2 regions of the Trichococcus shcherbakoviae genome follow, and region 2 is predicted to be linked to the other one. Evidence: predicted binding sites of a transcription regulator. Region 2 holds the regulator's gene; the other holds the start of a gene.
What was found. The regulator CtsR, encoded in region 2, represses protease genes until heat stress. The targets are predictions, from matches to a motif close to TTGGTCAAAAAAGGTCAAANA.

Region 1: the regulator CtsR is predicted to act here: its motif matches at 1,912-1,932, upstream of clpP (ATP-dependent Clp endopeptidase proteolytic subunit ClpP).

Annotation. Positions count from the first base shown of each region.
Region 1 covers NZ_OY762653.1:523,330-530,102, reverse strand. Annotated here, with positions in the region: partial or broken gene mreB (rod shape-determining protein MreB) at 1-715, shown strand, start outside; gene ACKPBX_RS02500 (DNA-directed RNA polymerase subunit beta) at 797-985, shown strand; gene clpP (ATP-dependent Clp endopeptidase proteolytic subunit ClpP) at 1,255-1,848, opposite strand; tRNA gene ACKPBX_RS02490 (tRNA-Arg) at 2,156-2,227, opposite strand; gene ACKPBX_RS02485 (RNA polymerase factor sigma-54) at 2,453-3,547, shown strand; gene ACKPBX_RS02480 (sugar-binding transcriptional regulator) at 3,915-4,952, shown strand; gene gap (type I glyceraldehyde-3-phosphate dehydrogenase) at 4,992-5,993, shown strand; gene ACKPBX_RS02470 (phosphoglycerate kinase) at 6,104-6,773, shown strand, end outside.
Region 2 covers NZ_OY762653.1:1,512,615-1,519,387, reverse strand. Annotated here, with positions in the region: rRNA gene ACKPBX_RS07330 (23S ribosomal RNA) at 1-2,863, shown strand, start outside; rRNA gene rrf (5S ribosomal RNA) at 2,956-3,071, shown strand; tRNA gene ACKPBX_RS07320 (tRNA-Val) at 3,083-3,155, shown strand; tRNA gene ACKPBX_RS07315 (tRNA-Lys) at 3,161-3,233, shown strand; tRNA gene ACKPBX_RS07310 (tRNA-Thr) at 3,280-3,352, shown strand; tRNA gene ACKPBX_RS07305 (tRNA-Gly) at 3,362-3,433, shown strand; tRNA gene ACKPBX_RS07300 (tRNA-Leu) at 3,461-3,546, shown strand; tRNA gene ACKPBX_RS07295 (tRNA-Arg) at 3,552-3,625, shown strand; tRNA gene ACKPBX_RS07290 (tRNA-Pro) at 3,645-3,718, shown strand; gene ACKPBX_RS07285 (CtsR family transcriptional regulator) at 4,155-4,616, shown strand; gene ACKPBX_RS07280 (ATP-dependent Clp protease ATP-binding subunit) at 4,643-6,773, shown strand, end outside.

The DNA of each region.
Region 1 (6,773 bases), 990 kb from region 2:
GAATGTAAAGGGCTTTTTGACCAAGCCGAATATTTTGATCTGTTGTCCGACAAACATCACAACAATCGAACAAAAAGCGATCATCCAAGCCGCAGAAAAGAGCGGCGGCAAAAATGTGTATCTGGAGGAAGAACCGAAAGTTGCGGCTGTCGGAGCCGGACTTGACATTTTTCAGCCGAACGGAAATATGGTCATCGATATGGGTGGCGGAACGAGTGATATCGCAGTCTTGTCGTTGGGCGGCATCGTAACGAGCAGTTCAATCAAAACGGCCGGTGATAAACTGGATGCCGACATCATGAACTTCGTAAAAAGAGAACATAAATTATTGATCGGTGAGCGGACAGCCGAAAAGATCAAAATCACCATCGGAACTGCTTTGGAGCCTGAAAAAGAAGAGAAAATGGAAATCCGCGGCCGTGACATGGTGACGGGCCTTCCGCGCACCATCTACATCACTTCCAAAGAAGTCTACGAAGCGATGCACGAAACTTTGGTTCTTGTCGTGGAGCAAGCGAAGGAAGTGTTGGAAATGACGCCTCCTGAGTTGGCTGCGGACATCATCAATACAGGGATCGTATTGACAGGCGGGGGCGCCTTGATCAGCGGAATCGAGAAGCTTTTCTCGAGCGAGTTGAAGGTTCCGGTTTTCGCTGCGGAAAAACCTTTGGATGCTGTTGCTTTGGGAACGGGTATCCTCTTGAATAACATCGACCAAAAGAATCGTCCGTCCAGCGGGCTTTTCGGAATGTTGGCACGATTGATCCAAAAAACCAAAATAAAAAAAGGAAGATAGGTGATCGCTGTGAAATTTGATTTCAAACCTGTACTGTCAACAGTGATGTGGGTTTTGATTTTCATGTTGATGGCTTTCATTCTCTTCGGAGCCGGTCTGATGGTCGGGTATGGCGTCCTCGGTGACGGCAATCCGATGCTTGTATTCAGCAAGCAGACTTGGGAACATATCTTCAATTATATCCGTTAAGGAAACAAGAAAGGCAGACAGGAACGCTTGCGTTCCGTCTGCCTTTCTTGTCGAATTGGAGATGCGCAGGCGCGCTGACGGATTGTTTGTTTTTAATTCTTCGTCTTTCCTCCGACGGACGCCTCGCCGGAGCTGCGACCTCTTATCCGCTGCTGTCCTCAGGGAAAGTGGCGGAAACCTAGCTGCCAAGCACCACGAAATACCCCCCAACAAAAAGCGAAGACAATCAGCATCTTTCTGCTGATTGTCTTCGCTTTAAACGTACTTTTTTATTTCAATGATTTTGAGTTGACCATAACTTCATCGATCAAGCCGTATTCTTTGGCTTGTTGGGCGGTCATGTAGTTATCGCGGTCTGTATCGCGTTCGATGACTTCCATCGGTTGTCCTGTGCGTTCCGCCAAAATTTTGTTAAGGCGTTCACGCGTTTGTAGGATGTGACGAGCTGCGATTTCGATTTCGGTTGCTTGACCTTGCGCGCCTCCAAGCGGTTGGTGAATCATGATTTCAGCATTCGGCAACGCGAAACGTTTGCCTTTTTCGCCGGCAGTCAGCAAGAAGCTGCCCATCGAAGCTGCCATACCCATTGCGATCGTCTGAACGTCGGCCTTGATGAAGTTCATCGTATCGAAGATTGCCAAGCCGGCAGAAACGCTGCCGCCTGGAGAGTTGATGTAGATGTAGATGTCTTTTTCTGAATCTTGTGCATCCAGGAACAGCAATTGCGCGATGACAGAATTTGCTGTGTTGTCGTCGATCGGGCCGCTCAACATGATGATGCGATCCTTCAGAAGACGGGAATAAATATCATACGCACGTTCACCACGGGATGATTGTTCGATTACTGTAGGGATTAAATTCATATATGTTTCCTCCTTGTTCGTTTTGAATGAACAGTTTTTCTTTACAAGGTTTATTTTAACTCATTGGTCAGAAAAGGTCAATTGTAATGTTTGGCCTGAAGCTTCGCGTTTTCTGATGAAATATACCTTACTCAATCATATCGTTTCAGTCAGCAAATGTCCAAAAATAGATTTTGAAAATGCCGATCGGATTCAATGTGAAACGAGAAGGTAATAAAAAAATCTCCTATTCCGCTTGGGAAAGGAGATTTATTGCATTTTTTTTGCATTCAAAGTGCAAAACCGTTGAAGTGTCAATAAAATAGTACGTCTCCTGAGGGAATCGAACCCCCATCTCAAGAACCGGAATCTTACGTGATATCCATTACACCAAGGAGACAAGCAACATTAAAATTATAACCTATAGCGTGAAAGATAGCAAGGGGAAAATTGAATCTCAAACCGCAAGATGGTTTTGGCACTTTTTCTACTTTGCGGAACCTCATATTGACTTGTCAGAACAACAGTTACACTCCTGCTGAAATTACCCGCCCTTGATTGAAAACGATTTCAATGGAGGCTTGTGTGTGATAAAATGATTCTGAAAAGGTGAGGAGGGATTAGTGTGTCGGTTATATCAAGTATGCATATGGATAAAGAAAGTTTGGAGGAATCGCTGAGGTTGGTGGGGTACGATAATGAAGAATTGTTCGCTTATCTTCAACAAAAAGCGTTGGGCAATCCCTTAATCGAAGTGAAAATCAATAAAGAATTCGATGAACGCGCTGTAAAAGAAAGAACGATAGTCTATAAACCGGATAAAGACGATCCGATGGATACTGTTTCCGCTATGGATCAAGTATTTGAAGAAGTGCCGGCGTTGGATACATTCTTATTGGAACAAATCTATGCAAATATGCGGGACACGCCCTTGCGCGAGTTGGTTTTATTTTTGGTGGCATTCATCAATCCGGAAGGGTACGTCACAATTGATCTGAATGAAGCCGCGGAACAGAAGGGTGTCGAACCGATCGTGATGCTGGATGCGTTGACGCTCCTGCATCAATTGGATCCCCCGGGTGTGGGGGCCCGAAATCTGCAGGAATGCCTGATGCTGCAGACGGAGCGTGATGAATATGCGCCGGAAATCGCCTATTATATTCTGGAGAATTACTTTACGGCCTTCAGTGGCAAAAACTGGCAAGCAATAGCTGAAGAGATGGATGTCGAGCTGTCCGATGTGAAGGCGGTATTCGAGTATGCCCAAACGTTGGACCCGACTCCGGGATCAGCATATGGCGAGGACAGCCTTTCTTTGCCCAGACCGGATCTTTATCTTCAAATGGTGGATGGGCACCTGAGAGTAAAGTACAATGAGTGGGCTTCTCCTTTCATCATTTTCCAAAAAGAATATTATGAAGAGATGATGCAACACGAAGATGTGGATGTGCAACAATTTCTGGCAGCGAAGAAAACGGAGTGGGAGCAGTTGCGGTCTGCAGTTGCATTCAGAAAAGAGTTGCTGCTTGCGGCGGGAGAATTGATCTGCGGCTTGCAGAAAGGCTTTTTCCTGGAAGGTCGGGAGTTGGAACCGCTCGATGTGACTCGTTTGGCTGGAGATTTGGCGGTCCCGGCGACTGTCATGCGCGAAGAAATATTGGAGAAAACGATCGAAACGGACCGTGGGACATTTTTGTTGCACCAGTTATGCGGTGAATAGGCTGTCAATCGACAATAATAAATGAAAAAGATGCGAAACGTTAAACAATAACGGGACGATTATCGGCCCTTATCAAAAAGTTGATGTACCAAGGTTTTCTGAAAGCGTATGTCTAAAAGGCAATCGGATTATAGGCTACTCGTGATATATTGAACGAATCTATTTTAAAGGAATTTGAATTTATTTGCCAAAACGCTTGAAACGTCTAGTGTTTACTGTTAAAATGATGAAGTAAAGACGAGGGAGAATAGACGGAATAAAAAAATATTTGCAGTCCTATTCCATCTCTCCTGATATGAAATAAACGAGGACCGCCTAAGATTGCAGCGGGGCGAAAAGCGTCCACGTGCAAATGAAGAGGGTTTTTATGGAAGAGTCTATTTCAGTCTTGCAGCAAATAGTCCCGGACATTATGTCAGTCCTTCAAAATCGTTACCATATCATGCGTAATATCCAAATGTATGCTCCAGTCGGGAGACGCGTCCTGGCCGATAAAGTATCCTTGTCAGAAAGGACTTTACGGACTGAGACAGATTTTTTGCGGAAACAAGGTCTTCTTTCCAGTTCGAAGAACGGGATGGAATTGACTGAGGAAGGCGAAGACATTTTTCGTCAGCTGGAAAGGTTCATGCGGTTATTGCTGAATATGAATGCGAAAGAAAAGGCGTTAGCGGATTATCTGAATATTCAGTTTTGTAGGATTGTTCCTGGCGATAGTGATGAAGATGCATCCGTTCTGGATGAAATCGGAAAAACTGCAGCCAAAGAACTGCATGCGTTATTGCCGGCAGGCGAATTTATCGTTGCTGTTGCTGGCGGGAGTACTATGGCACAGGCTGCTGAACATTTTTCACCTGAATTGTCACAGAACAGGGAGTTCATGTTTGTCCCGACACGAGGCGGTTTAGGCGAATCCATGTCGATACAAGCCAACAGTGTCAGCGATCGTATGGCGCAGTTGGTAGGCGGTGAGAACATGGCACTTTTCGTTCCCGATAATTTGAGCGAAAAAGCTTATGCATCCATGAAATCCGAGCCATCAATCAAACATACTTTATCCGTCATGAAAAAGGCAAACTGCTTGTTATATAGTATCGGTAATGCTAAAGTAATGATGGAAAGACGTAGGATGTCGCATGGGTTGATTTCGTCCCTAGAAGCGCATAATGCGGTAGGTGAAGCCTTTGGTTGTTACTTCAATGAGAACGGAGAAATCGTCTATCGATTGTCCCGGTTCGGACTTCAGATTGAAGACATCGAAAAGATCCCGTACGCAATGGCCATTGCAGGGGGAAGCACGAAAGCCAAGGCTATTAAAGCGTTCATGAAATATGCCCCGCATCAAACATGGCTGATTACGGATGAGGGCGCAGCTAATCTGATTTTAAAAGGGGTAACCCTTTAAAATAAAAATTTTGACTTATCCTAAGGAGGAAATCTCAGTATGACAGTAAAAGTTGGTATTAACGGTTTTGGACGTATTGGACGTTTAGCATTCCGCCGTATTCAAGAAGTAGAAGGAATCGAAGTTGTAGCAATCAATGACTTGACTGACGCTAAAATGTTAGCTCACTTATTGAAATATGATACAACTCAAGGCAGATTCAATGGTGATGTAGAAGTTAATGACGGATTCTTCACTGTAAACGGAAAAGACATCAAAGTGTTATCACAACGTAACCCAGCAGATCTTCCATGGGCAGAACTTGGCGTAGAGTTCGTATTAGAGTGTACTGGATTCTTCATGAGCAAAGCAGGAGCTCAAGCTCACGTTGATGCAGGCGCTAAACGTGTTCTATTGTCTGCTCCAGCAGGCAGCGACGTTAAAACAATCGTTTATAACGTTAACCATAACGAATTAAATGCTGAAGACGTTATCGTTTCAGGCGCATCTTGCACAACTAACTGCTTGGCTCCAATGGCTAAAGTATTGAACGACGAATACGGAATCATTGAAGGCTTAATGACTACAATCCACGCTTACACTGGCGACCAAAACACTTTGGATGCTCCACATCCTAAAGGTGACTTCCGTCGTGCGCGTGCTGCAGCTGCAAACATCGTTCCTAACACAACTGGTGCTGCTAAAGCTATCGGTGATGTATTGCCTGAATTGAAAGGCAAATTAGATGGAGCTGCTCAACGTGTTCCAGTTCCTACCGGTTCATTGACTGAATTAGTGACTGTATTGGAAAAAACTGTAACTGTTGAAGAAATCAATGCTGCTATGAAAGCTGCTTCTAACGAATCTTACGGATACACTGAAGACGAAATCGTTTCAAGCGATATCGTAGGAATCAACTTCGGTTCTTTATTCGATGCTACACAAACTAAAGTAATGACAGTTGGAGACAAACAATTAGTTAAAACTGTTGCTTGGTACGACAATGAAATGTCTTACGCTTCACAATTAGTACGTACTTTAGTAGAATTTGCTAGCTTATAAGATTAAGTCTTTCATTTATTGAAAGCTGAATCGTAGAAGATAACAAAAGCGGGGAGGCAACGCGCTTCCTCGCTTTTCTTATGTAGATACACATATCAGGAGGCGACGTAATGACAAAGAAAGTTGTAACAGATTTAGATGTAGCTGGAAAAAAAGTATTGGTTCGTGCTGATTTCAATGTTCCTATGAAAGATGGAGCAATCACTAACGACAACCGTATCGTTCAAGCTCTTCCTACAATCAACTACTTGATCGAAAATAACGCAAAAGTCATCCTTTTCTCTCACTTAGGAAAAGTAAAAACTGAAGAAGACAAAGCGAAGTTGAGCTTGAAGCCTGTAGCTGATCGTTTGGCTGAATTGTTGGGCAAAGAAGTCACTTTCGTTCCTGAAACACGCGGCGAAGCTTTGGAAGCAGCAGTTGCAGCTTTGAAAGATGGAGATGTTTTGGTATTCGAAAACACTCGTTTCGAAGATGTTGACGGCAAAAAAGAAAGCAAAAACGATCCTGAATTGGGTAAATACTGGGCTAGCCTGGGCGACCTATTCGTAAACGATGCATTCGGTACGGCTCACCGTGCACATGCTTCCAACGTCGGAATCGCTTCTAACCTTGAAAGTGCAGCTGGATTCTTGATGGAGAAAGAAATCAAGTTCATCGGCGGAGCTGTTGACGAGCCTGTCCGTCCATTCGTAGCTATCCTTGGCGGAGCAAAAGTAAGCGACAAAATCGGTGTTATCAAACACTTATTGAACAAAGCCGACAAAGTACTTATCGGCG
Region 2 (6,773 bases):
AAGGACGGGACTAACACCGATATGCTCCGGGGAGCTGTAAGTAAGCTTTGATCCGGAGATTTCCGAATGGGGCAACCCAATATCTTTGATAGGATATTACGTTACACTGAATACATAGGTGTATCGAGGAACACGCAGGGAACTGAAACATCTCATTACCTGCAGGAAGAGAAAGAAAATTCGATTCCCTTAGTAGCGGCGAGCGAAACGGGAAAAGCCCAAACCAAAGAGCTTGCTCTTTGGGGTTGTAGGACTGGGACATGAGACTGCAATGGATAGCAGAAGCCAACTGGAAAGTTGCGCAACATAGGGTAATAGCCCCGTATGCGAAATCCAAATCAGCTCTACCAGTATCCTGAGTACGGCGGAACACGAGAAATTCCGTCGGAATCCGGGAGGACCATCTCCCAAGGCTAAATACTCCCTAGTGACCGATAGTGAACCAGTACCGTGAGGGAAAGGTGAAAAGCACCCCGGAAGGGGAGTGAAACAGTACCTGAAACCGTGTGCCTACAAGTAGTCAAAGCCCGTTAATGGGTGATGGCGTACCTTTTGTAGAATGGACCGGCGAGTTACGATTTCATGCGAGGTTAAGTTGAAAAGACGGAGCCGCAGCGAAAGCGAGTCTGAATAGGGCGAATAAGTATGAGGTCGTAGACCCGAAACCAAGTGACCTACCCATGTCCAGGTTGAAGGTGCGGTAATACGCACTGGAGGACCGAACCCACGCACGTTGAAAAGTGCGGGGATGAGGTGTGGGTAGCGGAGAAATTCCAATCGAACTTGGAGATAGCTGGTTCTCTCCGAAATAGCTTTAGGGCTAGCCTCGGATATGCGAATCATGGAGGTAGAGCACTGTTTGGACTAGGGGCCCTTCTCGGGTTACCGAATTCAGATAAACTCCGAATGCCATTGATTTAGATCCGGGAGTCAGACTGCGAGTGATAAGATCCGTAGTCAAAAGGGAAACAGCCCAGACCACCAGCTAAGGTCCCAAAGTATCTGTTAAGTGGAAAAGGATGTGGGGTTGCACAGACAACTAGGATGTTGGCTCAGAAGCAGCCATCATTTAAAGAGTGCGTAATAGCTCACTAGTCGAGTGACCCTGCGCCGAAAATTTACCGGGGCTAAACAGATCACCGAAGCTGTGGATGGAACCTTCGGGTTCCGTGGTAGGAGAGCGTTCTAAGGGCATCGAAGCCAGATCGTGAGGACTGGTGGAGCGCTTAGAAGTGAGAATGCCGGTATGAGTAGCGCAAGACGGGTGAGAATCCCGTCCACCGAATAACTAAGGTTTCCTGGGGAAGGCTCGTCCTCCCAGGGTTAGTCGGGACCTAAGCTGAGGCCGATAGGCGTAGGCGATGGACAACAGGTTGATATTCCTGTACCAGTTGCTTTTGTTTGAGCGATGGAGGGACGCAGGAGGCTAAGGAATGCACACGATCGGAAATGTGTGTCCAAGCAACAAGTCTGAGAACGAGTGAAATGCTTTTTCTCTCAAGGACAAGTTGTGATGGGGAGCGAAATTTAGTAGCGAAGTTCCTGATGTCACACTGCCAAGAAAAGCTTCTAGTGAGAAAGTAACTGCCCGTACCGCAAACCGACACAGGTAGTTGAGGAGAGAATCCTAAGGTGTGCGAGAGAACTCTCGTTAAGGAACTCGGCAAAATGACCCCGTAACTTCGGGAGAAGGGGTGCTGACCGCAAGGTCAGCCGCAGTGAATAGGCCCAAGCGACTGTTTATCAAAAACACAGGTCTCTGCAAAATCGAAAGATGACGTATAGGGGCTGACGCCTGCCCGGTGCTGGAAGGTTAAGAGGAGAGGTTAGCGCAAGCGAAGCTTTGAATTGAAGCCCCAGTAAACGGCGGCCGTAACTATAACGGTCCTAAGGTAGCGAAATTCCTTGTCGGGTAAGTTCCGACCCGCACGAAAGGCGTAACGATTTGGGCACTGTCTCAACGAGAGACTCGGTGAAATTATAGTACCAGTGAAGATGCTGGTTACCCGCGACAGGACGGAAAGACCCCATGGAGCTTTACTGCAGTTTGATATTGCGTGTTTGTATCACATGTACAGGATAGGTAGGAGCCAATGATACCGGGACGCCAGTCTCGGAGGAGGCAACGGTGGGATACTACCCTTGTGATATGACCACTCTAACCCGCTGCTCTTAGCGAGCAGGGAGACAGTGTCAGACGGGCAGTTTGACTGGGGCGGTCGCCTCCAAAAATGTAACGGAGGCGCCCAAAGGTTCCCTCAGAATGGTTGGAAATCATTCGTAGAGTGTAAAGGCAGAAGGGAGCTTGACTGCGAGACCTACAAGTCGAGCAGGGACGAAAGTCGGGCTTAGTGATCCGGTGGTTCCGCATGGAAGGGCCATCGCTCAACGGATAAAAGCTACCCTGGGGATAACAGGCTTATCTCCCCCAAGAGTTCACATCGACGGGGAGGTTTGGCACCTCGATGTCGGCTCATCGCATCCTGGGGCTGTAGTCGGTCCCAAGGGTTGGGCTGTTCGCCCATTAAAGCGGTACGCGAGCTGGGTTCAGAACGTCGTGAGACAGTTCGGTCCCTATCCGTCGCGGGCGTTGGAAATTTGAGAGGAGCTGTCCTTAGTACGAGAGGACCGGGATGGACACACCGCTGGTGTACCAGTTGTTCTGCCAAGAGCATCGCTGGGTAGCTATGTGTGGACGGGATAAACGCTGAAAGCATCTAAGCGTGAAGCCCCCCTCAAGATGAGATTTCCCATCACTTTAAGTGAGTAAGACCCCTGAGAGATGATCAGGTAGATAGGTTGGGAGTGGAAGTACAGCGATGTATGGAGCGGACCAATACTAATCGGTCGAGGACTTAACCAATTTTTAAAAAGAAGAAAACTCAAGCGGTGTTTTCGGGTTCCCTTTAATTTTGTAGATTCAGTTTTGAGAGAACAACGTTCTCTTGAAAAATGTGCGGTGACGATGGCAAGAAGGTCACACCTGTTCCCATCTCGAACACAGAAGTTAAGCTTCTTAGCGCCGATTGTAGTGAAGGGTTTCCCTTTGTGAGAGTAGGACGTTGCCGCGCATTTATATTATGGAGGTTTAGCTCAGCTGGGAGAGCGTCTGCCTTACAAGCAGAATGTCGGCGGTTCGATCCCGTCAACCTCCATTCATGAGTTATTAGCTCAGTTGGTAGAGCATCTGACTTTTAATCAGAGGGTCGCAGGTTCGAGCCCTGCATAACTCATTCATCATTCTTGCGATAATGATGGAACAATTGAATATACCGAGACGCCGGCTTAGCTCAGTTGGTAGAGCATCTGATTTGTAATCAGAGGGTCGAGGGTTCAAATCCTTTAGCCGGCATCCAAAAATGCGGAAGTAGTTCAGTGGTAGAACATCACCTTGCCAAGGTGGGGGTCGCGGGTTCGAACCCCGTCTTCCGCTTTTTTTTATTTTAATGGCTATCTTTTAGCCGGGGTGGCGGAACTGGCAGACGCACAGGACTTAAAATCCTGCGGTGAGTGATCACCGTATCGGTTCGATTCCGATTCTCGGCACTTACGCACCCATAGCTCAATTGGATAGAGTACTTGACTACGAATCAAGCGGTTACAGGTTCGACTCCTGTTGGGTGCATTTTTCACATAATTATGACCGGGAAGTAGCTCAGCTTGGTAGAGCACTTGGTTTGGGACCAAGGGGTCGCAGGTTCGAATCCTGTCTTCCCGATAAATAAAAATAGACGCAGAAATCATTCCGATGGTTTCTGCGTCTATTTTTTTGTGTTAACGTTGGCCAGCTTCACGGGTTAGCCCTTCGGAAATTAGATAAATCGTACCTATTGCGCTCTACGATGCTCAGTCGGCACGATTTCCTAAATTTCTTTCAGGGCGGAACCAACCCGTTCAGCTTTTCTCATTGATATATTGCCGTTTTTTCCCTTTAAGTATATAATGAGGAACATTCCAAATAATTCTGTTGGAAATGTTTGGGGAATACGCTGTTGTAGAGGGAGTAGCAGGCAGTCTGGATGGGTTTCAGCTTTCTTGACTAGTTTGCCACAAACGTCCTCGGATAGCCCTTTCTGTTTGACAGTTATGTAGGAATAGCATAATATAAACATATAATAGTCAAAATTAGTCAGGGGAAGGGAGGCGTCCATTCCATGCATGGTCAGAACATGTCAGATATCATCGAAGCGTATATCAAAAAGATTCTGAATGCAGAAGAGCAGATTGAAATCAGACGGAACGAAATGGCAGATCGTTTTCATTGTGTACCTTCACAGATCAACTATGTCATCAATACCCGTTTTACGGAACAGCAAGGCTACTCGGTCGAAAGTAAACGCGGCGGAGGCGGCTATATACGCATCATGAAGGTGAAAATCCTGGATCAAGCGGAATTGTTGGATAAGCTGATCGCTATAGTAGGCGAAAGCATCAACCAGAAAGATGCGTTTGCGGTAACCCAAAATCTATACAGTCGCGGTATCATCACGAAACGCGAAGGAAACCTGATGTTGTCGGTATTGGATAAGTCACTTGCCCCATACACAGGCGAACACGAAGAAAGATTACGAGCCTTGCTGTTGAGGAATTTTTTGAACAGCTTGCGCTTTGAATAGATGAGCCCGTAGAGGAGGCGTTAAAAATGAATGAATTATTTACAGATAAAGCCAGCCAAGTATTGTTGTTGGCAACAGAAGAAGCGCACAAATTTAAGCATCAATCCATCGGAACGGAGCATATGCTTCTCGGACTAGTCCGGGAGCAAGAAGGCATTGCCGGAAAAGTGTTGCGTGGCTACGACATTGATGAGGAAGGAGTCCGCGAAGAGATTGTTCATCTGACCGGTTTCGGTCAAATGAATACGGAGGACTTCAACGCGCCGTTGCCATTTTCTCCTCGGGCTAAAAAAGTCATTATGTATGCGACAAATGAAGCGCACAAATTGGGGGTTCCTTTGGTAGGAACTGAACACCTTTTATTGGGCTTGTTGAAAGAAGAAATTCTGGCAGTCAAAATCATCAAAAACCTGCAGATCGATCCGAATTTGCTGCGTAAGTCTCTCTATGAGAAACTGGGCATCAAACAACCGACCAAACCGGATATGCGTTCAGCCAAAAAGACGGATAAAGTGGAAGAAGGAACGCCGACTTTGGATTCCTTGGCCCGCAATCTGACAGAATTGGCACGGGAAAACCGGATGGATCCGATTGTAGGACGCGACAAGGAAGTCCGCCGCATCATGCAGATCGTTTCCCGCAGAACGAAGAACAATCCAGTATTGGTAGGGGAACCGGGTGTCGGCAAGACCGCCATCGTGGAAGGTTTGGCACAGAAAATCGTGGCCGGAGATGTTCCGGATACATTGGCGAACAAACGTATCATGATGTTGGATATGGGTTCACTGGTTGCAGGTACGAAATACCGCGGTGAATTCGAGGAAAGAATGAAGAAGATCATCGACGAAATCTACAATGACGGCAATGTCATTCTGTTCATCGATGAGTTGCACACCTTGATTGGTGCAGGCGGAGCGGAAGGGGCAATCGATGCCTCCAATATCCTGAAACCGGCATTGGCAAGGGGCGAACTGCAGACAATCGGTGCCACCACCCTTGATGAGTACCAAAAATATATCGAAAAAGATGCGGCGTTGGAAAGACGTTTCGCACCTATCCATATCGATGAGCCCACACCTGAAGAATCGGTTGAGATCATGCGTGGCTTGCGTTCCCGTTACGAGGAGCACCATGGCGTGGAAATCACTGATGAGGCGCTGAAAGCAGCTGTCCAGTTATCCGTGCGCTACATCACTTCCAGAAGATTGCCGGATAAAGCGATCGATCTGATTGATGAATCCGCTGCGAAAGTCCGTTTGGATGTCACACACGGGGATACGCCAATCGGGAAAATCGAGTTGGAAATCGCGAAGTTGTCGAAAGACAAAGAGGAAGCTATCCTGAATCAAGACTTCGACAAAGCTGCCCGCATCCGCAAACGCGAAATGACGAAGAAGCAGAAATTCCAAAAAATGGTGGAACAACAAGCCCAAACAATCACGCACTACGATCTGAAAGTGACCGAAAACGACGTAGCCGAAGTGGTGGCTTTGTGGACCGGGATTCCGGTCAACCAGATGGAGCAGAAGGAAAGCGACCGTTTGATGAGGCTGGAAAAAGTGCTGCACGAACGCGTCATCGGCCAATCTGAGGCGGTAAGTGCAGTGGCCCGCGCAATCAGACGTGCACGTTCCGGATTGAAAGACCCAAATCGCCCAATCGGCTCGTTCCTATTCTTGGGTCCTACCGGTGTCGGCAAGACTGAGCTGGTGAAAACACTGGCTGAAGCGATGTTCGGGACAGAGGATGCCTTGGTTCGTTTGGACATGTCCGAATACATGGAAAAATACAGCACAAGTCGTCTGATCGGCTCCCCTCCCGGCTATGTCGGTTATGATGAAGGCGGCCAGTTGACGGAAAAAATCAGACAGAAACCCTACTCGGTCATTCTTCTCGACGAGATTGAAAAAGCCCATCCGGATGTCTTTAATATCCTCCTGCAAGTGCTCGATGACGGTCATTTGACAGATTCCAAAGGACGGAAGGTTGATTTCCGCAACACGATCTTGATCATGACTTCCAACTTGGGTGCAACGGCTTTGCGTGATGAAAAATCGGTCGGATTCGCGGCGAAAGATCTCAAGCATGATTATAAAGCGATGGAGAAACGCATCCGCGAAGAGCTGAAGAACAGCTTCCGTCCGGAGTTCCTGAACC